DNA from 3 places in the Enterobacter sp. UPMP2052 genome. Region 2 is predicted to be linked to each of the others. Evidence: predicted binding sites of a transcription regulator. Region 2 holds the regulator's gene; each other region holds the start of a gene.

Region 1 (10,001 bases), 320 kb from region 2:
CGTGGTGAACCCGCCGTGGAACGTTCCGCCGACGCTTGCGCGCAAAGACATCCTGCCTAAGGTGTGGAACGATCCGGGCTATCTGGAACGCCACGGTTATACGGTGATGCGCGGCTGGAACAGTAAAGAAGCGATTGACCCGTATATGGTCGACTGGTCTACAATTACGGCCTCGAACCTGCCGTTCCGTTTCCAGCAGGCACCGGGCGCGCATAACTCGCTGGGACGTTACAAGTTCAATATGCCGAGTTCCGACGCTATCTATTTGCACGATACGCCAAACCATACCCTGTTCCAGAAAGACACCCGCGCACTCAGCTCCGGCTGCGTTCGTGTAAACAAAGCGTCTGAACTGGCGAACATGCTGTTGCAGGATGCCGGCTGGAACGATACGCGGATCTCTGATGCGCTGAAACAAGGTGATACCCGGTACGTGAATATCCGCCACAATATTCCCGTCAATCTTTACTACCTGACGGCGTTTGTCGGGGCCGACGGGCGTACCCAGTATCGTACAGATATTTACAATTATGATCTCCCCGCGCGATCCGGCGCACAAATTTTGCCAAAAGCGGAACAATTAATCAGGTAAATGAAGTAGTTCGGGAAAAATGATTGTCGTAAGTTATGGTGAATACGGGGCAATATGGCTGTAGGCCGCGTATTTACTGGGGTTGGGCGCCTTGACGTTGTCGGCTTTGCCAGTTAAGGTGCCCTTCGTGCGCTAAGCATATTGACGATTTCATTGACCTGTAGACCTGATTATCATGGACAAATTTGACGCTAATCGCCGCAAACTGCTGGCGTTAGGTGGTGTTGCGCTGGGCGCAGCGGCCATCTTGCCGACGCCAGCATTTGCCACCCTCTCGACCCCACGTCCGCGTATTTTAACGCTCAACAATCTTCACACCGGTGAGTCGCTTAAAGCGGAGTTTTTCGATGGCAGAGGCTATATTCAGGATGAATTAGCAAAACTAAACCATTTTTTCCGTGATTTCCGCGCGAATAAAATAAAAGCCATCGATCCAGGACTGTTTGATCAGTTGTTTCGCCTTCAGGGCCTGTTGGGGACCAGCAGACCTGTGCAGCTCATTTCTGGCTATCGCTCGCTCGATACCAATAACGAACTGCGTGCCCACAGCCGTGGGGTAGCGAAAAAAAGCTACCACACCAAAGGGCAGGCAATGGATTTCCACATTGAAGGCGTTTCGTTAGCCAATATTCGCAAAGCTGCGTTATCTATGCGCGCAGGTGGTGTAGGATATTACCCACGTAGCAACTTTGTGCATATTGATACCGGGCCGGTCAGGCACTGGTAATAACGAAACACAGGAGCAGTATGAACTATCGTATTATTCCGGTTACCGCGTTCTCCCAGAACTGTTCATTAATCTGGTGTGAGCAAACCAAACTGGCCGCGCTTGTTGATCCCGGCGGCGACGCTGAGAAAATCAAGCAGGAAGTCGCTGCAAGCGGCGTCACACTGATGCAGATCCTGCTCACTCACGGTCACCTTGACCACGTGGGGGCAGCAGCTGAACTGGCGCAGCACTACGGTGTGCCGGTTATCGGTCCGGAAAAAGAAGATGAGTTCTGGCTTGAGGGGTTACCTGCCCAAAGTCGCATGTTTGGCCTTGATGAGTGTCAGCCGCTGACGCCCGATCGCTGGCTGAACGAAGGAGATCGTGTAAGCGTAGGGAATGTGACGTTACAGGTGTTGCATTGTCCCGGGCACACGCCGGGCCATATCGTCTTCTTTGATGACCAGTCGCGTCTGCTGATTTCCGGCGATGTGATTTTCAAAGGTGGGGTAGGACGCAGTGATTTTCCGCGCGGCGATCACGGACAGCTGATCCAGTCGATTAAGCAGAAGTTATTGCCGTTAGGCGATGACGTGACGTTTATCCCCGGGCACGGTCCGATGTCGACGCTGGGCTATGAACGGGTACACAATCCGTTCCTTCAGGATGAAATGCCTGTCTGGTAACCAGAATGAAAAAAGCCTGCATATGCAGGCTTTTTTGTGGGCGCGAGTTACAGAACGGCGACAATCGCCTCGCACAGCGGTGCCATATTATCTGGCGTCATGCCCGCCACGTTTACGCGGCCAGAGGCAACGGCGTAGACGCCGAACTCTTCACGCAGACGCAGAACCTGTTCTTTAGTCAGGCCGCTGAACGAGAACATGCCGTTTTGCTTGATGATGAAGCTGAAATCACGGTCAGCCCCTTTCTCCGCCAGCGTGCTCACAAACAGCAGACGCATGCGCTGGATACGCTGGCGCATATCGTTCAGCTCCTGCTCCCAGATCGCGCGCAGCGCGTCGTTGCTCAGGATGGTCGCCACCACAGAGGCACCGTGTGCCGGTGGGTTAGAGTAGTTTGCACGGATCACGGATTTCATCTGGCTGAACGCGCGGTCGACGGTCTGATCGTCGGCGGCGACCAGCGTACAGGCACCCACGCGCTCATTGTACAGGCCGAAGTTCTTGGAGTATGAGCTTGCGACAATCAGCTCCTGATGAACAGCCGCGAACGCGCGCAGGCCTTCGGCATCTTCTTCCAGCCCGCGAGCAAAGCCCTGGTAGGCGAAGTCGAACAGCGGCAGCCAGCCTTTTTCAACGGACAGTTTTGCCAGCTGTTCCCACTGTTCCAGCGTCGGATCGATACCGGTTGGGTTATGGCAGCAGCCATGGAACAGAACAACGTCACCCGCCTGCGCGTCGTTCAGGCTGGTCAGCAGACCGTCAAAGTCCAGCGCGTGGTTTGCTGCATCGTAGTAAGCGTATTCACACACTTCCAGACCCGCAGAGTTAAAGACGTTTTTATGGTTTGGCCAGCTTGGGTTGCTGACCCAGACGCGCTTAACGGAGGTGTTTTTCGCCAGGAAATCCGCCGCAACGCGCAGGGCACCGGTGCCGCCTGGCGTTTGTGCTGTACGAGCGCGTTTGCTGCTCACAATCTCACTGCCTTTACCGAACAGCAGTTCCTGCGTGCAGCGACCAAATTCAGGGATACCATCAATACCGAGGTAGTTCTTGGTGGTTTCGTTTTCCAGCAGGTACTGTTCCGCTTTTTTAACGCTGGTCAGTACCGGTGTTTTGCCGGTTTCATCTTTATATACACCAATACCCAGGTTGATTTTGCCAGGGCGGTCATCGGCACGAAACAGATCGGCCAGGCCCAGAATTGGGTCGGCAGGAGCGGCGGTAATGTTCTCAAACATGACGAAGTTCCATTGTGATTACAGAAGTGAAATCCGCTATCAGGTTAACGGTAGATTTACAAAATGCCAACCGTTTGCGACGAAAAGCGTGCAGCTTCTCAAAAGTCGCCATTTTTTGCTTTCAGGCAAAAAAAAACAGGGCCGAAGCCCTGTTCATTAAGCATATAACATTGTGGCGTGCTGATTAGAACTGGTAAACGATACCCAGAGCAACGGTGTCATCATTGTTGATACCGAGCTTGTTGTCGTCTTTCAGCTGGTTGATCTGGTAGTCAACATAGGTGGACATGTTTTTGTTGAAGTAGTAAGTCGCACCCACTTCGATGTAGTTGATGAAGTCTTCGTCGCCGATACCTTCTACGTCTTTCGCTTTAGATTTGTAGTAGGAAATGGACGGACGCAGGCCGAAATCGAACTGGTACTGTGCAACAACAGAGAAGTCCTGAGACTTGTTAGCGAAGCCACGGCTGCCCAGACGCGCTGCGTTCTGCATTTCGCCGTACAGTGCTGCCAGGTAGATGTTGTTCGCGTCGTATTTCAGACCGGTCGCCCACTGCTCAGCTTTATCACCGTTACCCCATTCCAGAGTCTGCTGGTTGTTGGTACGGTCAGCGGCGCCGTAAGCACCCAGTACTGCGAAGCCATCAAACTCGTAGCTCAGAGAGGTTGCCCAGCCGTCGCCGTTAGAACGGGTAGCGTCGGTACGCTCGTTTTTACCCAGGTACTGAACGCCAAAGTTCAGACCGTCAACCAGACCGAAGAAGTTGTTGTTACGGTAAGTTGCCAGACCACCGGTACGGCCCGCGAAGAAGTCATCGCTTGCGCCAGTGTCGCCGCCGAACTCAGGTAGCATATCGGTGATACCGATAACGTCATACACCAGACCATAGTTACGACCGTAGTCGAAGGAGCCTGCGTCACCGAATTTCAGACCTGCGAATGCCAGACGAGTTTTGTTGCCGCTCTGTGCGTCGCTGCCTTCAGAGTTGTTACCCTGGAAGTTGTATTCCCACTGGCCGTAACCGGTCAGCTGGTCGTTGATCTGGGTTTCGCCTTTGAAGCCCAGACGCGCGTAAGTCATGTCGCCATCGTTGCCATCATTGTCAGAGAAGTAATGCAGGCCAACAGCTTTCCCGTAAAGATCTAATTTGTTGCCGTCTTTGTTATAGATTTCTGCAGCGTTAGCTGCACCGGCTACCAGCAGGGCAGGGATAACCACTGCCAGGATATTGCGCTTCATCATTATTTATTACCCTCATTGGTTTTTTTATGACACTCGCCACTGCCGCCAATAAATTCTGTCAATAAATATTTCCGGAACTATTGATGAGAGTTAGGTGTCTTTATGTGTCTGACAGGCATCTTTCCATTCATAGAACCGTTTCGCTAGCCTGAAAGTGCTACAATCCTCAAGATTCAGTAACAAAAAGAAATAATGTGTAAAAATTTGTGTATTTTCGGGAACTTTGTGAACCACCTCAAACTTCAGAACTGATTGCCTAAATAAACAGCGTTTTCATTCCTATATATATGAATTTCTTATATTTATTTTCGATAAAAGGATTTCATATAAACAGAAGTTAAACGGTGCATCTTTTCTTATGACCACGAATAGCCTTCCGGAAGGCTGCATAGTGGCGTTAATTTTGTGCTATTGCTTAAGAATTCAATAAGCACAATAAGACTGTGGTTTATTTTTTGTTCGCAGATGTTTCGTGGAAATAAAACGTAACAAGCAGGGGATTTGACGGGGTTGCAGCTTAATCAAGCTGACTTTGACCTGACGAAAATTGACATTGCAGAATAAAATAATGGCCAGCATGTGCTGGCCATTATCATTGATAACGCGATTAGAAACTGGCGTTACGCGGCGTGCGTGGGAAAGGAATCACATCACGCACGTTCTGTACACCGGTGACGTAGGCAATAAGACGTTCAAAGCCAAGGCCAAAACCGGAGTGCGGAACGGTGCCGTAACGACGCAGATCGCGATACCAGCCGTAGTCAGCAGGGTTAAGACCCATCTCTTCCATACGGGCGTCCAGCACGTCCAGACGCTCTTCACGCTGAGAACCGCCGATGATTTCGCCGATGCCCGGCGCAAGCACGTCCATCGCTGCCACGGTTTTACCGTCTTCGTTAAGGCGCATGTAGAAGGCCTTAATGTCTTTCGGATAGTTTTTCACAACCACCGGTGCTTTGAAGTGTTTCTCTGCCAGATAACGCTCGTGTTCGGAGGAGAGGTCAACGCCCCAGTAAACAGGGTTCTCAAACTTCTCGCCGCATTTTTCGAGGATAGCAACCGCATCGGTGTAATCCACCTGCGCAAAGTCAGCGGAAACGAAACGCTCAAGACGGGCAATCGCGTCGTTATCCACGCGTTCAGCGAAGAATTTCATATCATCAGCACGTTCTTCAAGAACCGCTTTGAACACGTACTTCAGCATGGCTTCTGCCAGGCCTGCTACGTCATTCAGATCCGCGAAAGCCACTTCGGGCTCCAGCATCCAGAACTCCGCCAGGTGACGGCTGGTGTTGGAGTTTTCGGCACGGAAGGTTGGGCCGAAGGTGTAGATTTTAGACAGCGCACAGGCGTAGGTTTCGCCGTTGAGCTGGCCGGACACCGTCAGGAAGGCTTCTTTCCCGAAGAAGTCTTTGTCGTAATCCACTTTGCCTTCCGGCGTGCGCGGCAGGTTTTCCATATCCAGCGTTGAAACGCGGAACATTTCGCCGGCACCTTCGGTGTCAGACGCGGTGATAAGCGGGGTAGAGACCCAGAAATAACCCTGCTCATCGAAGAAGCGATGCAGCGCCTGCGCCAGCGTGTGACGCACGCGGGCAACCGCTCCAATCAGGTTGGTGCGCGGACGCAGGTGCGCCACTTCACGCAGATACTCAATGCTGTGGCGTTTTGCCGCCATCGGGTAGGTATCAGGATCTTCAACCCAGCCCGTGACTTCGATAGCGGAAGCCTGAATTTCGAAACTCTGACCCTGACCAGGCGATGCCACAACCACGCCGGTGACAATAACGGAACAACCCGTTGTCAGGTGCAGAACGTCATCATTGTAATTGGGCAGAGAATTATTGATGACGGCCTGTACAGGATCAAAGCAGGAACCGTCATAGACGGCGAGGAAGGAGATGCCAGCTTTAGAATCTCGGCGAGTACGCACCCATCCGCGCACGGTGACTTCTTGGTCAACGGCGACACGGCCCTGGAGTACGTCGGCTACAGGCACAACGCTCATAATATTCTCTCTGTTAATAGTCGGAAAAAATAAACACTTGTCCGCCCTTATAGGGGGGATATCTATGTTACCTGGCATCCGCCATCAGACAAGCAGATTTCGCAGTCAAAAGAGAAGAAATCAGAAATAAATAAGGTGAGAGGGAGCCTGAAAGGCTCCCTGAGGCGGTCAGCTTGCTTTTTTAACCTGCGGCAGATCGAAGGCTTCGCGCAGGGCGCGGACAAATGCTTTGTCGTGACAGATGGTTTTGCCTGGGCTGTCAGAGAGTTTTGCCACCGGCTTGCCGTTACATTCCACCAGCTTTATGACGATGTTCAGCGGTTTTACCTGTGGGATATCACAGGTCAAACGGGTCCCGATACCGAAACTCAGGTTCACTCGGGAAGAGAAGTGGCGATAAAGGTCGACGGCTTTCGCCAGATCGAGGTTATCGGAGAAGACCAGCACCTTGCTCATTGGGTCGATGCCCAATTTTTGGTAATGGGCGATGGCCTTCTCGCCCCATTCAACCGGGTCACCGGAGTCATGGCGCAAGCCCTGATAGCGTTGTGCAAACTCAGGACCAAAGTCACGCAGGAACGCGTCCATGGTAATGCAGTCAGTGAGGGCGATACCTAGCTGGTCAGGGTACTCGTCCAGCCAGGCGGCAAGCGCAGCGCGCTGGCTGTTGGCAAGGTCGGGGCTGATCTGCTGGTGTGCCTGGAACCATTCGTGTGCCTGGGTGCCCATGGGGGTCAGATCCAGACGACGGGCCAGGTCATAATTGCTGGTGCCTACAAACCATGGTTCCTGCTTCAGACGCTCAACAATGGCCTGCTGTACCTCGCGGGAGAAACGGCGGCGCGTGCCGAAGTCCATCAGACGGAAGCGGGACATATCCAGCCCTTCGGTCAGATGCGAGAATTCAACGAGTTTATGTTCAAGCGAAGCAATCGCCTGCTCAACGCCGGTGTCGGGCGAGCGGTAGCGGTGGGCCAGTTCACTGATGACGGCCAGCAGCGGCACTTCCCACATAATGACTTCACGCCACGGGCCTTCAAGGCGAATGTCCAGCTTGCCATTGTCATTGGTCACGGTCACCTGATCGGGGTTATAGCGGAACTCGCGCAGCCAGTTCAGGTAATCGGCGTGGAAGAAAGGCAGGCCCGAAAGCCAGTGATATTCGTCGTCCTGCAGCGCCAGATGCCGCATGGCATCGACCTGTTCACGAATGGAATCTGCGTAGATACCCAGCAAGTCGTCGCCCCGGCAGCGAAACTCAGCCGCAACCTGAACGTCATGGTAATGGTGAAAAACGGCTTGCTGCATATGCAGTTTATACGCGTCGGTATCCAGCAACGTATGCAGAACAGGAGAAGCGAATCGAGTCATAGGTGCGCAGTAGCATCCTCTCACAGGAGCGTTTAGTACATTAAACAACTCCGGAGTATACCTTGTTTAGTGATTTATTGAACCCCGATCACAACATAAGCTGACTTTAGGGTCGAGCGCATTTCGTGCCCCTGTTAAATAAATGTAGCGAAAAAGCGGTTTGTAACTGAAAAGATGAACATTCTGCGTAGCGCGTTTTACGCAACAGGAATATATTGAAACGTTACTCGACAAACGATGCATAAGGTTTTCTATGACACAACAGCCTCAAGCCAAATACCGCCACGACTACCGTGCGCCGGAATACCTGATTAGCGATATCGATCTGACTTTTGACCTGGATGCCACTAAAACCGTTGTAACGGCGGTAAGCCAGGTGACGCGTCAGAGCGCGACGGCCGTCCCGCTGCGTCTTGATGGTGAAGACCTGACGCTGGTTTCTCTGCATATTAATGACGCCGCCTGGACCGACTATAAAGAAGAAGACAATCAGCTGGTCATTAACAACCTGCCTGAACGCTTTACCCTGCGCATCGTGAATGAAATTAGCCCTGCCGCCAACACCGCGCTGGAAGGGCTTTACCAGTCAGGCGTGGCGCTGTGCACCCAGTGTGAAGCGGAAGGTTTCCGCCACATTACCTGGTATCTGGATCGCCCGGACGTTCTGGCGCGCTTCACCACCAAAATCATCGCCGATAAAACTCTCTATCCGTTCCTGCTTTCCAACGGTAACCGTGTGGGCGAGGGCGAGCTGGAAAACGGACGTCACTGGGTACAGTGGCAGGATCCGTTCCCGAAACCATGCTACCTGTTTGCGCTGGTGGCGGGTGATTTCGACGTGCTGCGCGACACCTTTAAAACCCGTTCCGGACGCGACGTGGCGCTGGAACTGTTCGTTGACCGTGGCAATCTCGATCGCGCGCCGTGGGCGATGACCTCGCTTATCAACTCCATGAAGTGGGACGAGGAGCGCTTTGGCCTCGAATATGACCTCGACATCTACATGATCGTCGCCGTCGACTTCTTCAACATGGGGGCGATGGAGAACAAAGGCCTTAACGTCTTTAACTCGAAATATGTCCTGGCGCGTACCGATACCGCGACCGATAAAGATTACCTGGATATCGAACGCGTCATTGGCCACGAATATTTCCACAACTGGACCGGTAACCGTGTGACCTGCCGCGACTGGTTCCAGCTGAGCCTGAAAGAGGGCTTAACCGTGTTCCGCGATCAGGAGTTCAGCTCCGATCTGGGTTCGCGTGCGGTTAACCGCATCAACAACGTGCGCACCATGCGCGGCCTGCAGTTTGCCGAAGATGCCAGTCCGATGGCGCACCCGATTCGTCCGGACAAAGTGATTGAGATGAACAACTTCTACACCCTGACGGTGTATGAGAAGGGCGCTGAAATCATCCGCATGATCCACACTCTGCTGGGCGAAGAGAATTTCCAGAAAGGGATGCAGCTCTACTTCGAACGTCACGACGGCAGTGCCGCCACCTGCGACGACTTCGTGCAGGCGATGGAAGATGCCTCAAACGTCGACCTGTCTCATTTCCGCCGCTGGTACAGCCAGGCCGGTACGCCGATTGTGAGCGTAAAAGACGACTACAACCCGGAAACCGAGCAGTATTCTCTGACCATCAGCCAGCGCACGCCGCCAACGGCTGAGCAGGAAGAGAAACACCCGCTGCACATTCCGTTTAGCATTGAGCTGTACGATAACGAAGGGAACGTCATCCCGCTGCAGAAGGGCGGCCATCCGGTGCACCACGTGCTGAACGTTACCCAGGCAGAGCAGACCTTTATCTTCGATAACGTTTACTTCCAGCCGGTGCCAGCGCTGCTGTGCGAATTCTCTGCCCCGGTGAAGCTGGAGTACAAGTGGAGCGATCAGCAGCTGACGTTCCTGATGCGTCACGCGCGCAATGACTTCTCTCGCTGGGATGCGGCGCAAAGCCTGCTGGCAACCTACATTAAGCTCAACGTTAACCGTTACCAGCAGGGCCAGCCGCTGACGCTGCCGGTGCATGTGGCCGACGCGTTCCGTGCCATCCTGCTCGATGAGCAGATCGATCCGGCCCTGGCGGCGGAAATTCTGACGCTGCCTTCTGCCAGTGAAATCGCTGAGCTGTTCGACATCATCGACCC
Region 2 (10,001 bases):
ATCGACCCCCACCATGTCAAGGTGGTGCTCTAACCAACTGAGCTACAGACGCAGAGTGGTGCGTTCAATTGGACTCGAACCAACGACCCCCACCATGTCAAGGTGGTGCTCTAACCAACTGAGCTATGAACGCAACGTGTTGTCGGTGACAACGGGGACGAATATTAGCGGCACAGCCCCAAGGTGGCAAGAGGGAAAATGCATTTTTCTCTCTGATTTCACGCGATTGCTTCATTACCGCGCAAAGTGAAGAGAAAGTAGCCGCCGGCGGGCGGCTACCGGAGATTTATCGTGCAGCGCGCTGCAAAATGACCGTCGAAGGCTGACGCTGCAGAAAGCGCATACGCAACATCATCATGATGGCCGCGGAGGTCAGACCGATGATAAAGCCCATCCAGAACCCGGCAGGCCCCATGCGATCCACCACCAGATCGGTTAACGCCAGCACGTAGCCGCACGGCAGACCCAGCACCCAGTAGGCGATAAAGGTGATAAAGAAGATCGAGCGCGTGTCTTTATATCCGCGCAGCACGCCGCTGCCGATCACCTGAATGGAGTCGGATAGTTGATAAATCGCCGCGAGCAGCATCAGATGAGACGCAAGCATGACCACTTCTGGGTTGTCGTTATAGAGCAGGGCGATTTGCTCACGCAGCGCCACGGTAAAGAGCGCCGTACAGGCGGCCATACAGACGCCAACGCCCAGCCCGGTTCGTGCGGCGGTTTGCGCATCAAGCGTGGAACCTTGCCCCAGACGGAAGCCCACCCGAATGGTCACGGCGGCGGCCAGCGACATAGGCAGAACGAACATCAGGGAGCTGAAGTTCAGCGCAATCTGGTGCCCGGCAACGTCTACGATCCCAAGCGGTGAAACCAGCAGGGCAACGACCGCAAAGAGGGTGACTTCGAAGAACAACGCCAGGGCAATGGGCAGGCCGAGCTGGATGAGGCGGGTTACCACGTGCCAGTCCGGGGTGCTGAATGCCTGCTCGTTACGGATATCACGCATCGAGCGCGCCCGCTTAATAAAGGTGAGCATGCTAAAGAACATCACCCAATACACCGCCGCGGTTGCGACGCCACAGCCGACGCCGCCGAGCTCAGGCATCCCGAAGTGGCCATAAATAAAGATGTAGTTCACCGGAATATTCACCAGCAGGCCGATAAAGCCCATCACCATGCCGGGCTTGGTTTTCGCCAGCCCTTCACACTGGTTACGCGCGACCTGGAAAAAGAGATAGCCCGGAGCACCCCAAAGTAACGCGCGCAGATATCCGACGGCTTTATCGGCCAGAGCGGGGTCAATATTCTGCATCGCGCGAATGATATGCCCCGCGTTCCAGAGCACCACCATGATCAGCACCGAGACGAAACCGGCCAGCCAGAACCCCTGGCGAACCTGGTGCGCCACACGGTCGCGGCGGCCTGAACCGTTCAGCTGCGCGATCACCGGGGTCAGCGCCAGCAGCAGTCCGTGGCCGAAAAGGATCGCGGGAAGCCAAATTGAGGTCCCGATAGCCACGGCGGCCATATCGGTGGCGCTATAGCCACCGGCCATCACCGTATCGACAAATCCCATTGCTGTCTGGGCAACCTGCGCGACGATCACCGGGATAGCCAGTGCCAATAACTGACGCGCTTCAATCATGTACTTCTGCACGTGAACACCTTTGAATTGTTGTTATTTGAGAGACTAAAAAAGCCGCCATAACGGGCAGCAAAAAGAAAATGAAGGGGGATGCCAGCTATTGTAGCGGGGTTTACCTAATTATCTAGTGAAAAAATAGCCAGAAAAAGCACACTGCTGGCAACCTGTTTTTCCAACTGTTATTGTGTTGGGATTAAACGGTGTCACCACCGTCCGGAAAAAACAGGAGTTACAGGCATGTTTACTGGTATTGTCCAGGGCACCGCTAAAGTGGTGTCTATTGATGAAAAACCCAATTTTCGTACTCACGTTGTTGAGCTGCCGGAATATATGCTCGACGGCATCGAAACCGGTGCGTCGATTGCGCATAACGGCTGCTGCCTGACCGTCACAGAAATTAACGGTAATCACATCAGCTTTGATTTAATGAAAGAAACATTGCGGATTACCAATCTGGGCGAGCTGGCGGTAGGGGATACCGTAAACGTTGAGCGTGCCGCGAAGTTCAGCGATGAGATTGGCGGGCACCTGATGTCAGGCCACATCATGACCACGGCCGAGGTCGCCAAAATCATTACCTCGGAAAATAACCGTCAAATCTGGTTTAAAGTTCAGGACCCGGCATTAATGAAATACATCCTGTACAAAGGGTTTATTGGCATTGATGGGATCAGTCTGACGGTGGGTGAGGTCACGCCGACGCGTTTTTGCGTGCATTTAATTCCGGAGACGCTGCAGCGTACGACGCTGGGCGCAAAAAAACTGGGACATCGCGTGAATATCGAAATTGATCCGCAAACCCAGGCGGTCGTCGATACCGTTGAACGCGTGCTGGCGGCAAAGGAAGCGGCGATAATAAAAGCGATTGACGAAGAATAAAAATAACCCCGGGCTTCCGGGGTTATTTTTTTAGCGAGCCACCCGCAGGCCGTGTTCAATACCGCGGCTAAATACCACCTGCCACAGTTGAATATCACGCGCCCGGAATGCCCCTGCGCAGGCATTCAGATAATAACTGAACATCCTTTTGAACCGTTCGGAATAGTTGTCGGCAATCTCCGGCCAGGCCGCCTGGAAGCGTTCGTGCCATGCCATTAACGTGGTGTCGTAATCTGCGCCAAAGTTGTGCCAGTCTTCCACGATAAAGTGAGATTCACTGGCATTGGCTATCTGGCGTACAGAGGGCAAACAGCCATTCGGGAAGATGTATTTATTGATCCACGGGTCAACGTTGTTGTCGGTCCGCTTCGAGCCAATGGTATGCAGCAGGAAGATACCGTCCGGCTTCAGGTTACGATCGGCTACCGTAAAGTAGGTCTTGTAGTTTTTCGGCCCTACGTGCTCAAACATTCCGACCGAGACGATTCGATCGAATTGCTCATTAAGATCGCGATAATCCTGCAGACGAATATCGACATCCAGACCCTGGCAGCGTTCCTGCGCCATCTTTTGCTGTTCGGCAGAGATGGTGACGCCTACAACGCTAACGCCATAATGCTTCGCCATAAAGTACGCCAGACCACCCCAGCCGCAGCCGATATCCAGTACGCGCATGCCGGGTTCAAGCTGCAGTTTTTCACAAATTAAGCGCAATTTGTCCTGCTGCGCCTCTTCAAGCGTGGTCGCCTTTTTCCAGTAGCCGCAGGAATATTGCATGAAGGGGTCGAGCATACGGCTGAACAGGTCGTTGCCAAGATCGTAGTGTTCTTTGCCAACGATCCATGCCCGTTTTTTACTCTGGAGGTTGAACAGGCGGGCGGAGGCGATGCGCAGCGTGTCTTTAACGTGTCGAGGAAGCTGGTTCTCCAGCCCCGCGCGTAGAACGCGGGTGAAAAAGATATCCAGCCGCTCGCAATCCCACCATCCATCCATATAGCTTTCGCCCAGGCCTAACGATCCCTCCTGCAGGACGCGTTTAAAAAAGTCGGGATGTTTGACCTGAGGGTCGTAAGGGGAGGACCCGTTAATAGTGATGCCCGCACGACTCAACAGTTCACTGGCGATCCGGGACCAGTTGTCGTCCGGAACGCTGACTTCTTCTATACACGATGAACTCATAGCTTCTCCATCACCTTGCTGTGATCAGAACCTTCAAACAGCGTAGACGCTTTTTATGGTTTGTGAGAAATCTCACGGTAAATGCCCGCGAGGCTAGTATCCGACGTAGAACAGAGGAAGGGAGATAACCCTTGCCGAAATGCCTTCCATGGTAAAACGGGAGCACTCCGGCTCCCGTTAACACTTAATATTTATCGTATTTATCGAACCAAATTTAGTATAGGCCTCAAAATTTGGTGATTCAATAGAAAATTCTTAGCAACCTAATCACTGATATGCAACATAATTTCCCATGCGATTATGCCTGGGAGGCGTCTGCCTGCGCGCGGCTGGCCTGCTCACGGTAGGCAGAAGACTGTATGCGATATCCGATGACGGCCAGCACAGCGGTAAACAGCATCACGCTGGTGGTGGTGAGCAGCGGGGTAACGATCAGCGCGGAAACCACGAGGCTTGCGAGGAAACATAACCCCAGCTGCAGGGTATTTTGCAGCGCCGCCGCGCGGCCGGTGGCCTGCGGGAACGGACGCAACGCCTGCGCCACCACGATAGGATAAATTGCGCCGTTGGCGACGGCCATCACGCAGAAAGGAATCAAAATTTCTGCAAGCCCCACGCCCGGAATGAAACCGACAGCCCAGGTGCCTACCACGCTCAGGGTGTAGAGCGCCAGCAGCCAGGGCAGCATCTGTTGTCCGTCCCATTTCTGCAGGGCCGCACGACAGCCGTAGCCGCCCACCAGGAAGGCGATAGTTTGCGGAACGTAGCTCAGACCGATGGCCGCCGGGCTATAGCCCATATCGTGGAGGATAAAAGGTGAGCCGGTGAGCCAGGCGAAGAAGCTCGCAGAGCAGGCGGCGTAAATCAGGACGTTACCGCGATACGCTTTGGTGCGCAGCAGGGAGATAAAGGTGATGGGCTTCGCATCGGCGTGCGTGGCTTTTTTATGGGCCGGCTTAAGCGCAAAGGCGGGCAGCATCAGCACCAGCGTAATGGCAAACAGCGTGGCGAAAATCGCCTGCCAGTCGAAATGGGCGAGGATCCAGCTGCCCAGCAGCGGAGCAAGGGCCGGCGACAGGCCGACCAGCGGCATGATGGTAGCGAAAATCCGGTTTGTACGCGAGGCCGGGTAGTAGTCGGTCACCAGCGCCTGCCAGGTGACCGCTGCCGCGCATACGCCCACCGCCTGAATAAAGCGCAGCACCAGCAGCCAGGTGGCATCACGTACCCACAGCATCCCCAGACAGCCTACGGCAAAAATCGCCAGGCCGAGTAACAGCACCGGCTTGCGGCCAAAGCGGTCAGAGAGCGGCCCCCACATCAGCTGTGCGATGGCGAAGCCCGCAAGGAATAAGCTCAGGCTGGCGCTGATGGCGGCGGCAGGCGTCTGCAAATCTTCCTGCATCGCGGCGAAAGCAGGGAGGTACATATCGGTTGCCAGAAAGCCAAGCACGCTTAAGCCGCCGAGCCAGACTAAAAATCCGTTCCTGGGTTGCATTGTTTTTTTCTCCTGAGGAGGCAGGTGTTAATTGGCGCAGAGTGTAGGGAGTGCAAAGCGGCTTGTGAAACGCTAATATTTGGTAAGTGCATTCAAATTTTTTGCAGGCAGAAAATGTGGTCTGATTATTCTCTTGAAGTTGTAGACGCCGTGGCGCGTAACGGCAGTTTTACCGGAGCCGCGCAGGAACTGCATCGGGTTCCCTCTGCGGTCAGTTATACCGTGCGCCAGCTGGAGGAGTGGCTGGCGGTGCCGCTGTTTGAGCGTCGGCACCGCGACGTGGTGTTAACGCCTGCGGGGGCGTGGTTTCTCAAGGAGGGACGTTCTGTCATCAAAAAAATGCAGATCACCCGCGAGCAGTGCCAACAGATCGCCAACGGCTGGCGGGGCCATCTCTCCATTGCGGTAGACAACATTGTGAAGCCCGAACGCACACGGCAGATGATCGTGGATTTCTATCGCCATTTCTCGGACGTTGAGCTGCGGGTATCGCAGGAGGTGTTCAACGGCGTCTGGGATGCGCTGGCGGACGGCAGGGTTGAGATGGCTATCGGCGCGACGCAGGCTATTCCCGTTGGGGGACGTTACGCTTTTCGGGATATGGGCATGCTGAGCTGGACCTGCGTGGTCGCCAGCCATCATCCTTTGGCCGCGCTGGAAGGGCCGCTGAGTGACGACACGTTGCGCAACTGGCCGTCGCTGGTGCTGGAAGATACCTCGCGCTCGCTGCCCAAACGCATCACCTGGCTGCTGGACAACCAGCGGCGCGTGGTGGCACCTGACTGGGAGTCGTCTGCCACCTGCCTGACGGCGGGCCTGTGCGTGGCGATGGTGCCCGTCCACTTTGCACGTCCGAGGATCGACAGCGGTGAATGGGTTGCCCTGCAGCTGGAAAACCCGTTCCCGGATGCAGCCTGTTGCCTCACCTGGCAGCAGAACGACGTATCGCCTGCCATGGCCTGGCTGCTGGATTATCTGGGAGACAGCGAAACGCTGAACCGGGAGTGGCTACGGGCGCCAGCGTAGCTGGCCCCGTTAACCATTAGCGACGGTAGTCGCGGAAAGGGCCATCCGCAACGGAACGGCGCTCAACAAGACGCGGGTGGACTTCAATAGACTGCGATTCTTCACGCTTGTTAACGATCCTGTCCATCAGCATGTTGAAAGCGGTTTCGCCCAGCGAATCTTTCGGCTGGTGGATGGTGGTCAGCGCCGGGGTGAAGAAACGGGCGTTACGCACGTTGTCATACCCGATCACGGAAATGTCCTGCGGCACGCGCAGACCCAGTTCATCCGCCGCACAGAGCGCACCCATTGCCATAATATCGCCCCCGCAGAAGACGGCGGTCGGGCGAGGCTGCTGGGAGACGATCTGCTGCATGGCGCGATAGCCCGATTCTGGCTCGAAGTCGCCCTGCACAATCCAGTTTTCCGGCACGGTGATCAGTGCTTCTTCCATCGCTTTCATAAAGCCAGCCAGACGCCCTGCGCCGGTGTTGCGCTCAAGCGGGCCGGGAATAACGCCAATCTCGCGATGCCCGCGTTCTACCAGATAACGACCCGCCATATAGCCGCCTTCAAAAGCGTTATCAATCACGGAGTCGGTGAAATCGGCGCGCGCTTCGCCCCAGTCCATCACCACCATCGGGATGTGACGGTACTCTTCCAGCATGGAAAGCACCGATTCCGGGTATTCTGAACACATCACCAGCAGGCCGTCGACGCGCTTTTGCGCCATCATTGAAAGGTAGGCACGCTGTTTTTCAATGTTGTTCCAGGCGTTGCCCAGAATCAGGGTATAGCCTTTCTGGAAGCAGTTTTTTTCCACCGCTTCGATAATTTCTGCGAAATAGGCCGCTTCGCTACTGGTTGCCAGCAAACCGATCGATTTGGTGTGATTCACTTTGAGGCTACGCGCTACCGCACTCGGGGAGTAGTGCAGCTCTTTGATCGCCGCCCAGACGGCATTGCGCGTCTCTTCAGCAACAAAGCGAGTTTTGTTAATAACATGTGATACGGTTGTAGTGGAAACGTTTGCGCGTTTTGCTACGTCTTTTATTGTTGCCATTAAATGTCACTCCAGACCATATCCTAAGCTCCTGATAATCATGAAGGTAAACGTTTGCCTTCTCTCACCCTTATTACGCAATCTTGAATTGCGACACGCCGGGAAAACGACACAGGACGTCAGGAGGGGGTCAATGGCCGGTACGCTAATAAATTTAGCGTGGAATTTTGTCCTATCTTGATGAAAAGGGGAAGAGCAAAAGTGGATATCAGGTTAAAACCAGGAAGATTTTTGACCTGAACTGTGTAAAAATGAGCAAGCTCACTTTTCGTGGGGTGATTAAAAGGAGAAAAATTGATGAGTTCCGATCTGAAGTTTTCGCTGGTTACCACCGTTATTGTGCTGGCATTGATTGTGGCCGGTGGTTTAACGGCTGCGCTGCACTGATTCACGCGGAGGGAGAGGCGTCTCCCTCCACATCCTCGCCTGATTGTTACCCCTCTGGCAAAAATCTTTTGCCAAAATGTAAACTTCTCATTTTTTGTGATTGATGTCATGCTTTTGGCTTCATTGTTCTGTGTCACGACGCGACACGGCATCCGGAGTTAACGCATGAAAATCAATTTCCCCTTGCTGGCCCTGGCGATTGGCGCTTTTGGGATTGGCACCACTGAATTCTCCCCGATGGGCTTGCTGCCCGTTATCGCGCGGGGCGTAGACGTCTCAATACCGGCGGCTGGTATGCTGATCAGCGCCTATGCGATCGGCGTGATGGTGGGGGCACCCCTGATGACGCTGCTGCTCTCGCACCGCGCGCGTCGCAATGCGCTGATTTTCCTGATGGCGATCTTCACGCTTGGCAATGTGCTCTCCGCAATTTCGCCTGACTACACCACCCTGATGCTGTCGCGTATTCTGACCAGCCTCAACCACGGTGCTTTCTTCGGGCTGGGATCAGTCGTTGCCGCCAGCGTGGTTCCCAAACACAAGCAGGCCAGCGCGGTCGCCACCATGTTTATGGGCCTGACGATCGCCAATATTGGCGGCGTACCGGCGGCGACCTGGCTCGGTGAAGTCATCGGCTGGCGCATGTCGTTCCTCGCCACCGCCGCACTTGGGGTTGTGGCGATGGCCGCACTGTTCTTCTCCCTGCCGAAGGGCAGCGCCGGAGAACGCCCTGATGTACGCAAAGAGCTGTCGGTGCTGGTGCGCCCTCAGGTTCTTTCCGCGCTATTGACCACCGTGCTGGGCGCCGGGGCGATGTTTACCCTCTATACCTATATTTCACCGGTGCTGCATGAGATCACTCACGCTACGCCGATCTTTATTACCGCGATGCTGGTGCTGATTGGCGTGGGCTTCTCGATTGGCAATTACCTTGGCGGGAAGCTGGCAGACCGTTCCGTTACCGGCACGCTGAAAGGCTTTTTAACCCTGCTGATTGTGATTATGGTGGCCATCCCGTGGCTTGCGCGCACTGAAGTGGGGGCGGCGATTGCGATGGTGGTCTGGGGGGCGGCGACCTTTGCCGTGGTACCGCCACTGCAAATGCGCGTGATGCGTGTTGCTCATGAGGCGCCGGGGCTCTCATCTTCCGTCAATATCGGGGCGTTCAACCTGGGGAATGCGCTGGGCGCTGCGGCGGGCGGTGCGGTGATCTCGGGTGGTCTGGGTTACGGCTTTGTACCCGTGATGGGGGCGATTGTGGCCGCGCTTGGCCTGCTGCTTGTACTGATGTCCGGGCGAAAACAGCCTGAAGCGGCCTGCGCTGCAAAATAGAATAAACGCAGAAGGGCGAACCCTTCTGCGTGTCTCTTACCCGGCGAAGTTCTTCGCCACGAATTCCCAGTTAACCAGCGCCCAGAAGTGCTCCAGATAGTTAGGGCGCGCGTTACGGTAGTCGATGTAGTAGGCGTGTTCCCACACGTCCACCGTCATCAGCGGCGTGGCGCTGGTGGTCAGCGGTGTACCAGCGTTAGACGTCGACACGATAGCCAGCTTGCCGTTGGCCTCTTTCACCAGCCATGTCCAGCCGGAACCAAAGTTTTTCACCGCAGCGTCGGTAAATTTCGCTTTAAAGTCCGCGAAGCTGCCAAACGCCGCGTTGATCGCCTCGGCCAGTTCACCAACAGGTTCTCCGCCCGCATTTGGTGCCAGGCAGTGCCAGTAGAAGGTGTGGTTCCACACCTGAGCGGCATTGTTGAACACGCCACCCTCTGAGCTACGCACGATCTCTTCCAGCGTTTTGCCTTCAAACTCGGTGCCTTTGATCAGGTTGTTGAGGTTGGTGACGTAGGTCTGGTGGTGTTTGCCGTAATGGTACTCCAGGGTTTCCGCAGAAATGTGCGGTGCCAGGGCGTCTTTTGCATACGGTAGTGCAGGTAATTCGAACGACATTGCTTCTCTCCTTATTGTTTTATACGTTGCCAATAACCCTACAGACAACAAGGATAGAGTAGCAGATTAAAAGGGTATGCAAAAGAGGAGCTTACCCTGCTACGACGGTAGCAGGGCAGGGGCTAGCGGACGGTTTTCGGCGTCATGACCCGGCGCGCGCCAACGTAGTGGCGTACCCAGTAATCTTCGCTGAGAGAGGTGATCTGGATATCCTGGCCGCTACGCGGAGACTGAATGAATTTTCCATTGCCGACGTACACGCCAACGTGATCAGCCGTGCCGCGGCCCTGGGTGCGGAAGAACACCAGGTCGCCGTTCTGGAGTTCGCCACGGTTTACCGGAGCCGCATCGCGCAGGTGGTACATTTCATTCGCGGTGCGGGGAATACGAAA
Region 3 (10,001 bases), 1.4 Mb from region 2:
GCGCCCATCCTTTAGCTATTCTTATCTTACATTCACACTGGATACCCGACAGATGATGACGACGCTTGAAATTCCATCTGTGCTTTCCAGTTCGCAGCGCCGCTGCCAGGTGCTTTTGATGCTTTACCTGCCCGATGCTGCCGTCACCGCACAGAGCATCATTGCTGCCAATGGGGTGGACGATGCCATCGCACGGCAAGATATAGCCGAGACGCGCGATGAAATCCAGCGCTATCACCAGCTGGATATCGTTACGCACCACGACGGCTGCTACCGACTTGAAGGCTCCTCCCTTAACCAGCGCTTATGTTTGCTGCACTGGCTGCGCCGCTCGCTCCGGCTTTGCCCGCATTTTGTCTCGCACCAGTTTACCCCTGCGTTAAAAACCGCGCTTAAACAACAGGGTATCGCGCGACCGCTTTATGATGATGCGAACCTGCGGGCGTTGATTAACTTTTGCTCACGTAAGCTGCAGCGTCAGTTTGAGTGCCGCGACGTTCAGTTTTTACAGCTCTACCTGCAATACTGTCTGATTCAACACCATCGGGGCAACACTCCGCAGTTTTCGCCGGTTCAGCGCAGCTGGACGCAGTCGAGAGGGGAGTATTTTACGGCGCAGGAGATTGTCCGCCACTGGAAACGTCGCGTCCCGCAGGGCACCCATGGCGATGAGCAGCTGTTTCTCGCGCTGCTGTTTATGATGCTGCGCACCCCCGACCCGGCGCTCGATAAACACCAGCAGGATCAGCGTTTACGCCGGGCGATTGTGCGGATGGTCGCCCGTTTCCGGGCGCAAACGGGGATGAACTTCAGCGATGAACAGGGGCTGACCGACCAGCTGTATGTCCATCTCGCGCAGGCGCTGGACCGCTCGCTGTTTGAGATTGGCATCGACAATAGCCTGCCGGAGGAGATCCATCGGCTTTATCCACGCCTGTTGCGCACCACCAAAGAGGCGCTGTATGAGCTGGAAGCCGAGTTTGGGCTGCGGTTCTCGGATGAAGAGATGAGCCTGGTGGCGGTGATTTTTGGTGCCTGGCTGATGCAGGAGACCGACCTGCACGAAAAACAGGTGGTGTTACTGACGGGTGAAGATAAAGCGTGCGAGGCGCATATCGAACAGCAGTTGCGCGAGCTCACGCTGCTGCCGCTCAATATCCGTTACCTGACGCTACAGAGCTTTCAGAAAGAGGGCGCACCGCGCGAAGCGGCGCTGGTTATCACGCCCTATCCTACCGCTCTGCCGCTGTTCTCGCCGCCGCTGATCCATGCCGTAGAGACACTGAACGCGCAGCAGCAAGAACATATCCGCGCCATGCTGGAACATTAAGCCCGGGCGGTTACCTTAGGACGCACGATGATGGCAGGCAGCGCGACCAGCGCCATCACCCAGAACACGCCGTGCCCAAGGTGCTGATACAGGAAGCCCGCAAAGACGGTCATGATCGCAATACTGCCGCCCATCGCGACTGCAGAGTAGACCGCCTGCAGGCGAATAACGTCTCCGCCCTCTCGCGCCGCGATATAGCGCATCGCCGCCAGATGACAGACGGTAAAGGTACCGCAGTGCAGGATTTGCGCGACGATGAGCCACGGCAGTTCGGTGGTCCAGCCCATGATGCCCCAGCGCGCCACACCGCAAATGGCGGAGAGCAACAGCAAATCACGCGCGCCAAAGCGGCTGAACAGTTTTTTACTCAGCGCAAAGATAATGACCTCGGCGACCACCCCCAGCGACCACAGGTAGCCCACCGCAGACGCAGAGTATCCCGCCCCCTGCCAGTAAATGGCACTGAAGCCATAATAGGCCGCGTGTGCCCCCTGAAGCAGGCATACGCAGGCCAGGAAACGCCAGCTTTGTGCCACCAGGCTGCGCCATGCGGGCCAGCCTGCGCTCTCATGGTGACGGCTTTCACCCTGCGGCATCACGGACGGGCGGAGCAGCATCCCCAGCAGCATTGAGGCAATCCCGATGCTCAGCAGCGCCAGGATCGCGTGATAATCATAGAGGCTGACCAGCTTCCCCACCAGCGCAGAGCCAATCACAAAGGCGATCGATCCCCACAGCCGCACGCGGCCATAGTCCATGGTGATCTGTTTTTGCCAGGTGTTCGCCAGCGCATCCGTCAGCGGAACCAGGGGAGAGAAAAACAGGTTAAAACCAACCATCACCACCATCAGCCAGGCAAACTGATGGCTGACCCAGAAGCAGGCGACAAACACCAGCGTCAGCAAGGCGAGTATGCGTACGGCTTTAATCAGTAAGGACGGATCGCTAACGCGCGGCGCAATCAGCAGGCTACCGAGGAAACGCGCCACCAGCCCTGCCCCCAGCAGGACGCCGATGGTTTCCGGGCTCAGGCCGATCCCTTTGAGCCAGACGCTCCAGAATGGCAGAAAAATGCCGTAGCTAAAGAAGTAGGTAAAATAGCTGAGCGCCAGCCAGCGCGTGGAATGCAAGACCATGAATCCCTCCCGAAATGAAGGCCATAGTCTGGCGAGAATAGGCAAATTAAGCAAGTCGATAGCCTGCTATAAGTTAACGAAAATTTAACATTCCGTGCAGTCGGCTGGCTTATGGCAAGGCAGGAAAATCTGTATTAGGTTTAAATGACTCCCCTCTGCAGAGGTATTTCTGCCATGAACTCGCTTCGCTACCTCGATTTTGGCCAGTCGCGCCACCTGTTGCTGTTGGTTGCCCGCATCGCCATCGTTGTGTTGTTTATTATTTTTGGCTTCCCAAAACTGACGGGCTTTAGCGGCACCGTGCAGTATATGACGTCGCTTGGCGCACCCATGCCAATGCTGGCGGCGATTATCGCGGTGGTCATGGAAGTGCCCGTCGCGATAGTGATCGTGCTTGGCTTTTTCACCCGTCCTCTCGCCGTGCTGTATGTTTTTTACACCCTGGGAACAGCGGTGATTGGTCACCATTACTGGAATATGACCGGCGATGCGGTTGTGCCGAATATGATTAACTTCTACAAGAATGTGAGTATTGCGGGCGCGTTTCTTTTGCTGGCGATTGTCGGGCCGGGCGCAATCTCCCTCGACCGACGTTAGCCCATAAAAAAAGGCCGCAAGCGCGGCCTTAATACTGTCTGCAAAGCAGTAAGATTATGCGTACACCGGGAAGCGTGCACAGATATCCAGCACTTTACCTTTAACACGCTCAATGACCGCTTCGTCATTGATGTTGTCCAGCACGTCGCACATCCAGCCCGCCAGCTCTTTCACTTCTGCTTCTTTGAAGCCACGGCGCGTGACGGCCGGAGAGCCGATACGGATACCGGACGTCACAAACGGGCTCTTAGGATCGTTTGGTACGCTGTTTTTGTTGACGGTGATGTTGGCGCGGCCCAGGGCAGCGTCAGCTTCTTTACCGGTCAGGTTCTTATCAACCAGATCCAGCAGGAACAGGTGGTTTTCAGTACCGCCGGAAACCACTTTGTAGCCACGGTTCAGGAACACTTCCACCATCGCTTTAGCGTTCTTAGCAACCTGCTGCTGGTAAACTTTGAACTCTGGCTCCATCGCTTCTTTCAGCGCCACGGCTTTTGCCGCGATGACGTGCATCAGCGGGCCGCCCTGTGCGCTTGGGAACACGGCTGAGTTCAGTTTCTTATACAGATCTTCGTCGCCGCCTTTTGCCAGGATCAGGCCACCGCGTGGGCCGGCCAGCGTTTTGTGGGTGGTGGTGGTGACAACGTGCGCATGTGGAACCGGGTTCGGATAGACGCCTGCAGCAATCAGACCGGCAACGTGTGCCATGTCGACGAACAGGTAAGCGCCGATGCTGTCTGCGATTTCGCGCATTTTAGCCCAGTCAACCACGCCGGAGTAAGCGGAGAAGCCACCGATAATCATCTTCGGCTTGTGCTCTTTGGCCTGCTTCGCCATGTCTTCGTAGTCAATTTTACCGGACTCATCAATACCGTAAGGAATGATGTTGTACAGTTTGCCAGAGAAGTTAACCGGGGAGCCGTGAGTCAGGTGGCCGCCCTGCGCCAGGTTCATACCCAGAACGGTATCGCCCGGCTGCAGCAGCGCGGTATAGACCGCAAAGTTAGCCTGAGAGCCGGAGTGTGGCTGGACGTTTGCGTAGTCAGCGCCAAAAAGCTCTTTTGCGCGGTCAATCGCCAGCTGCTCAACGATATCAACGTACTCGCAACCGCCGTAATAGCGCTTGCCCGGATAACCTTCAGCATATTTGTTGGTCAGCTGAGAACCCTGCGCCTGCATGACGCGCGGGCTGGTGTAGTTCTCGGAGGCGATCAGTTCGATGTGCTCTTCCTGACGTACTTTTTCCTGCTCCATAGCCTGCCACAGTTCGGCATCATAATCGGCAATGTTCATTTCACGCTTTAACATCCGCATCTCCTGACTCAGCTAACAAGTAAATTTTTGGCCTGAAAAGGCAGTCCTGTTGGACGACGCGCAACAGTATAACCGAATAGTTCTTCGATAACAGGTCTTGACAAACGATTTTACGCAAACGTTTTCCTGCGCGCCACGCAAGGGTTTGAGCAATAAAGCGGTCGTCCGTTTCAGCGGATTTCTTTTCAGCTTTGTGATGCATATTTTTCACTATGCAAAGAACCATTTACATTACAGGGTTATTTTTATAAGATGCATATAAAATACATCATTAAAGTAACATATGAAGGAAGTTGCTATGTTAGACGCTCAAACCATCGCTACCGTTAAGGCTACTATTCCCCTGCTTGTCGAAACCGGCCCTAAACTTACCGCCCACTTTTACGATCGCATGTTCGCGCATAATCCGGAGCTCAAAGAGATTTTTAACATGAGCAACCAGCGCAACGGCGACCAGCGTGAAGCGTTGTTTAACGCCATCGCTGCCTATGCCAGCAATATTGAAAACCTGCCGGCCCTGCTGCCTGCGGTAGAGAAAATCGCGCAGAAACATACCAGCTTTCAGATCAAACCGGAGCAGTACAACATTGTTGGCGCTCATCTGCTGGCAACGCTGGACGAGATGTTCAGCCCAGGCCAGGAGGTGCTTGACGCCTGGGGCAAAGCCTACGGCGTGCTGGCAGGCGTGTTTATCAACCGTGAAGCAGAGATCTACAGCGAAAACGCCAGTAAAAACGGCGGCTGGGAAGGCACTCGTGCGTTCCGCATCGTCGAAAAAACGCCGCGCAGCGCGCTGATTACCAGCTTTGAATTCGAGCCGGTCGACGGGCAGCCGGTGGCAGATTACCAGCCGGGCCAGTATCTCGGCGTGTGGCTGAAGCCAGACGGTTTCCCGCATCAGGAGATCCGCCAGTACTCCCTTACCCGTAAGCCGAACGGCAAAGGCTACCGTATTGCGGTGAAACGCGAAGAGGGTGGCCAGGTATCAAGCTGGCTGCATAACGAAGCGAAAGTGGGCGACGTGGTGCATCTGGCCGCACCGGCGGGCGATTTCTTTATGGCCGTTGAGTCAAATGTACCGGTTACGCTGATCTCTGCGGGTGTGGGTCAAACGCCAATGCTGGCGATGCTGGATACTCTTGCAAAATCTCACCACAGCGCGCAGGTGAACTGGTTCCACGCTGCAGAAAACGGTGATGTGCATGCTTTTGCGGATGAAGTGACAGCGCTGGCAGCAGGTCTGCCGCACTTTACGGCGCACACCTGGTATCGTCTGCCAACGGATGCGGACCGCGCGGCAGCACGTTTCGACAGCGAAGGTCTGATGAATTTGAGCCAGCATGAAGGGGCGTTTAGCGCGCCGGAAATGCAGTTCTACGTGTGTGGACCGGTAGCGTTTATGCAGTATGCCGCGAAGCAGTTGGTTGACCTGGGCGTCAATAAAGACAACATTCATTACGAATGTTTCGGGCCGCATAAGGTGCTGTAACGCAAAAAGCCCCTCAAACGAGGGGCTTTTTTTTCGCCGGATGGCGGCTGCGCCTTACCCGGCCTACATAACCATTAACAACGTTAAATCGCCGCGTCGTCTTCTTCACCGGTACGAATACGGATCACGCGCGCCACGTCAAAGACGAAGATTTTGCCGTCGCCGATTTTACCCGTCTGAGCCGTGCGGATAATGGTATCCACGCAGGTGTCCACGATGTCGTCGCTGACCACGATTTCAATTTTTACTTTCGGCAGAAAGTCCACCATGTACTCTGCGCCACGGTACAGCTCAGTGTGACCTTTTTGACGACCAAAACCTTTCACTTCCGTCACTGTCATCCCGGTGATGCCCACTTCTGCCAGCGCTTCACGTACATCATCCAGTTTGAAAGGTTTAATAATCGCATCAATTTTTTTCATGGTGGGTCCTTAAACTCTTGCCTGTAAGCTGCCTCGTAATCGATTGCTCACAGTATCATATTCGTTCGGATTTTGCGGTACTACTCTTTAAAATCGTTCGCTTCCAGCTCGTGGCGTGACAGCAGCTTGTAGAACTCGGTACGGTTGCGTCCGGCCATGCGCGCCGCGTGGGTCACGTTGCCCTTAGTGATTTGCAAAAGCTTGCGCAGATAATTGAGTTCGAACTGATTGCGCGCTTCCGCGAAGGTGGGCAGCGCCGTGTTTTCCCCTTCCAGCGCCTGCCCTACCAGCGCATCGCTAATGACCGGCGACGACGTCAACGCCACGCACTGCTCAATGACGTTTACCAGCTGACGGACGTTGCCCGGCCAGCTTGCGGTCATTAGACGTTTCATCGCATCGGTGGAAAAGGCCCGCACAAAAGGTTTATGACGATCGGCGGACTGGCGCAGCAGATGGTTCGCCAGCAGCGGGATATCTTCCGCTCGCTCGGCCAGCGCCGGAATTTTCAGGTTCACGACGTTCAGGCGGTAATAGAGATCTTCGCGAAACTCGTTGCGCGCCATCACCTTCGGCAAATCACGGTGGGTTGCAGAGATAATGCGCACGTTGATGTCGATATCCCGGTTGCTGCCGAGCGGGCGAACTTTGCGTTCCTGCAGCACGCGCAGCAGTTTAACCTGCAGCGGCGCGGGCATATCGCCAATCTCATCAAGAAACAGCGTGCCGCCTTCCGCTGCCTGGAAGAGCCCTTCCCGGCTGCTGACCGCGCCGGTAAAGGCACCGCGCGCGTGACCAAAGAGTTCGGATTCCAGCAGTTGCTCCGGCAGCGCGCCGCAGTTAATGGCGATAAAGGCATTTTTGCTACGCGGGCTGGCGTTGTGGATCGCCTGCGCCAGGATCTCCTTCCCGGTTCCGCTCTGGCCGTTAATCAGAACGCTGACGTCAGATTGCGCCACCATCCGCGCCTGTTCGAGCAAGCGCAGCATAACAGGGCTACGCGTCACGATGGATTCACGCCAGGTCTCATCACCGGAAGGCGCGGCATGTTCAAGCGCGCTGTCGATGGCCTTATACAGCGCGTCTTTATCTACCGGTTTGGTCAGGAAGCTGAACACCCCCTGCTGCGTTGCGGCCACGGCGTCCGGAATAGAGCCGTGCGCGGTAAGGATAATCACCGGCATTCCCGGCTGCTGCTTCTGGATCTCGGCGAACAGCTGCATGCCGTCCATCTCGTCCATCCGTAAATCGCTGATGACCAGATCGATCTTCTCGCGGGAGAGGACTTTTAGCCCTTCCTGGCCGCTTTCGGCAGTCACCACGGTGTAGCCTTCACTGACCAGACGCATCCCCAGCAGTTTTAACAGCCCGGGATCGTCATCCACCAGCAGGAGATGGGCAGGTTTACGGCTTGTCATGACTCACATCCTCTTGTTTGGGCGTGTCGCTCTCCTGATCCTCAGGCACCGCGGAAGGTTGATTACCTTTAGAGCCATCAGGCAGGTAGCTGCCCGTCGGCTTACGCGTTGAGAGTTGCCTTTCAATGTCGGTCAGATTTTCCAGCTTGCGGGTCGTGGTATCGAGCTGCGCGCGTAACGCGTCCTGCTGCTGGCGAAGGGTATCTAACTCGGCATCCGTCGCTTGTTGCAACCTGCTGTAGCGCGAGCGCTCCTCAGAGAGCTGCAACTGCAGGGCCTGTCCGTCACGCCACAGCTGGTACACCGGCCGCACCTGAGAGGGAATACTCATTGCCTGAGCATCGAGGCGCGTGGTATTCGCGCGGCGCTCAACCGGCGTGATTTTGGCATCTGCCATCAGGATCGCGCGCTTAAAGTTGTCCTGCCAGGTCTCTGCGCCCCACAGGGCCGCCTGCGCACGCGCGTCTACAGGCGCCAGACGCTGCGCGCAGTCGATCCCCCGCAGCCAGAACAACGGGTTGGTTTCGACGTCGTGCCCCGATAACTGCCAGATGCCCTCACACGGGGTGGTCAGGAAATTCGCCAGCTGGTTGACGGGCCATTTATCGTCTTGTTTTTCACTGATGGCACTCTTAGGTGCATGGGTGACACAGCCTGCCAGTAAAAGACATGGCAGGGTCAGGCGCAATGGTTTGCTGGAAAACGCCGCGCGCATTGCGCGGAAAAAGACGTGTGACATACTCACCAGACTTAGATTCATTTCATTGATTTTTCCGGCTCAAGAGGCAGTTCAATACGGAAGCAAACGTCCGATCGCGCATCGCTAACGATCTTCAGTTCACCCTGCATACGTCTTATGCAGTCGCGGGCAATACTCAGCCCCAGACCGCTTCCTTTTACCGCACCTTTCCGCTGATGACTGCCCTGAAAGAAGGGTTCAAATATCATTGTTTTTTCGTCATCCGGGATCGGGGTGCCCGTATTCGCTACGTCAATAAACACCCGAGAACCGTTCGTATAGCTTCTGATATAAATGTTACCGGATTCAGTACCATAGTGCACCGCATTGGAATAAAGATTATCCAGTACGCTCATCAGCAGCATCGGTTCGGCCAGACAAGCCGGCTCGTCGAGCGCCACAGCGGTATGCATCATTTTAGCCCTTGCGGGCAGGCTATGGGCAGAGATCACCATATCCACCAGCGGTTCAATCTCAACCCTCTCCAGCACCACCACACCATCCGCCAGCTTGCGGTTATAGTCCAGCAGTTGCTCAATAAGCTTTTGCAAATTGCGGCTGCTGGCGTCCAGTATCTCGACAATCTCTTTCTGCTCAGAGGTCAACGGCCCTGCCACCTCATCCGCCAGCAGTTCTGTGCCTTCGCGCATGCTGGCAAGCGGGGTTTTAAGCTCATGGGAGATGTGGCGCAAAAACTGATGGCGCTGAGATTCGAGCCACGCCAGGCGCTCCGAAAGCCAGATGATACGCTGCCCCACGGAGCGCAGCTCGCGCGGCCCTTTAAAGGCCACCGTGTCACCCAGGGACTTCCCCTCCCCCAGCCGGTTAATCATCCGCTGGATGCCCTTCACCGGGCCGATGATCATGCGCGTGAACAACACCACCAGCGCGAGGCTAACGAGAAAGAGTATTAACGCCTGCCAGCCAAAGAACTGCCCGCGCTCGGCAATCTCCTGCTGCAACTGCTGTCCACGCGAGAAAATCACCGTTCGCGTGGTCTGCACCATTTCGGTATTGGCGTTGGCAAAGGCTTCAAGACGCGCCGCGGCGGCTTCATCCGGGCCACTGTTTTTACACTGGAGCTGGGCAAGGCTGTTCAGATCCTGGCGCAATGCCTGGTAGAGTTTATCATCTGGCAGTACGCCCGCATGGGCGTCCAGCATTTCGCTGTAGCGCTTACGCTGATTCTGATAGACCTTCTCCAGCGTGCTGTCGTCGAGAACGCAATACTGGCGATAGCTGCGCTCCATCTCCAGCGCGGCGTTGGTCATTGCCTCACTGCGTCTGGCGTCAATGAGCGTGGTGCGGTTGGTTAATGCCGCCTGCGCGCTCAGGGCATTCAGGCTTTGCCACGCCTGCCATGCCAGCACCAGCAGTGGCAGCAGGATCAGCAAGAACGCCATCATAACGAGCTGTCGCAGGGAACGGGGGAAAGCGGGCCAGCGTTTCAACACATTACTCTCTTAATGTGGGTTTGATGAGAGCGTAACTGAGACTGACCGTCAGATACAACAAAGCCGGGTAAAAACCCGGCTTTGTCATGAAATGAGGCGGTG

The links. The regulator PurR, encoded in region 2, represses purine synthesis genes. The targets are predictions, from matches to a motif close to CANGCAAACGTTTGCNTG.
Region 1: a site for PurR is predicted at 3,289-3,306, ahead of ACWKX3_RS08070 (amino acid aminotransferase). Genes of this name have one in related genera too.
Region 3: a site for PurR is predicted at 4,489-4,506, ahead of glyA (serine hydroxymethyltransferase). Genes of this name have one in related genera too.

Annotation. Positions count from the first base shown of each region.
Region 1 covers NZ_JBSKJR010000001.1:1,713,800-1,723,800, reverse strand. Annotated here, with positions in the region: gene ldtD (L,D-transpeptidase) at 1-592, shown strand, start outside; gene ACWKX3_RS08080 (YcbK family protein) at 768-1,319, shown strand; gene ACWKX3_RS08075 (MBL fold metallo-hydrolase) at 1,340-1,987, shown strand; gene ACWKX3_RS08070 (amino acid aminotransferase) at 2,035-3,225, opposite strand; gene ompF (porin OmpF) at 3,410-4,468, opposite strand; gene asnS (asparagine--tRNA ligase) at 5,076-6,476, opposite strand; gene pncB (nicotinate phosphoribosyltransferase) at 6,645-7,847, opposite strand; gene pepN (aminopeptidase N) at 8,101-10,001, shown strand, end outside.
Region 2 covers NZ_JBSKJR010000001.1:1,390,750-1,400,750, reverse strand. Annotated here, with positions in the region: tRNA gene ACWKX3_RS06470 (tRNA-Val) at 1-52, opposite strand, end outside; tRNA gene ACWKX3_RS06465 (tRNA-Val) at 57-133, opposite strand; gene mdtK (MdtK family multidrug efflux MATE transporter) at 287-1,660, opposite strand; gene ACWKX3_RS06455 (riboflavin synthase) at 1,886-2,527, shown strand; gene cfa (cyclopropane fatty acyl phospholipid synthase) at 2,558-3,706, opposite strand; gene punC (purine nucleoside transporter PunC) at 4,005-5,204, opposite strand; gene punR (DNA-binding transcriptional activator PunR) at 5,319-6,230, shown strand; gene purR (HTH-type transcriptional repressor PurR) at 6,247-7,272, opposite strand; gene cydH (cytochrome bd-I oxidase subunit CydH) at 7,570-7,659, shown strand; gene ACWKX3_RS06425 (MFS transporter) at 7,825-8,991, shown strand; gene sodB (superoxide dismutase [Fe]) at 9,028-9,609, opposite strand; gene ACWKX3_RS06415 (C40 family peptidase) at 9,732-10,001, opposite strand, start outside.
Region 3 covers NZ_JBSKJR010000001.1:35,086-45,086, reverse strand. Annotated here, with positions in the region: gene csiE (stationary phase inducible protein CsiE) at 53-1,330, shown strand; gene ACWKX3_RS00205 (3-phenylpropionate MFS transporter) at 1,327-2,466, opposite strand; gene ACWKX3_RS00200 (DoxX family protein) at 2,641-3,063, shown strand; gene glyA (serine hydroxymethyltransferase) at 3,118-4,371, opposite strand; gene hmpA (NO-inducible flavohemoprotein) at 4,676-5,866, shown strand; gene glnB (nitrogen regulatory protein P-II) at 5,950-6,288, opposite strand; gene glrR (two-component system response regulator GlrR) at 6,369-7,706, opposite strand; gene qseG (two-component system QseEF-associated lipoprotein QseG) at 7,693-8,466, opposite strand; gene qseE (two component system sensor histidine kinase QseE/GlrK) at 8,463-9,896, opposite strand.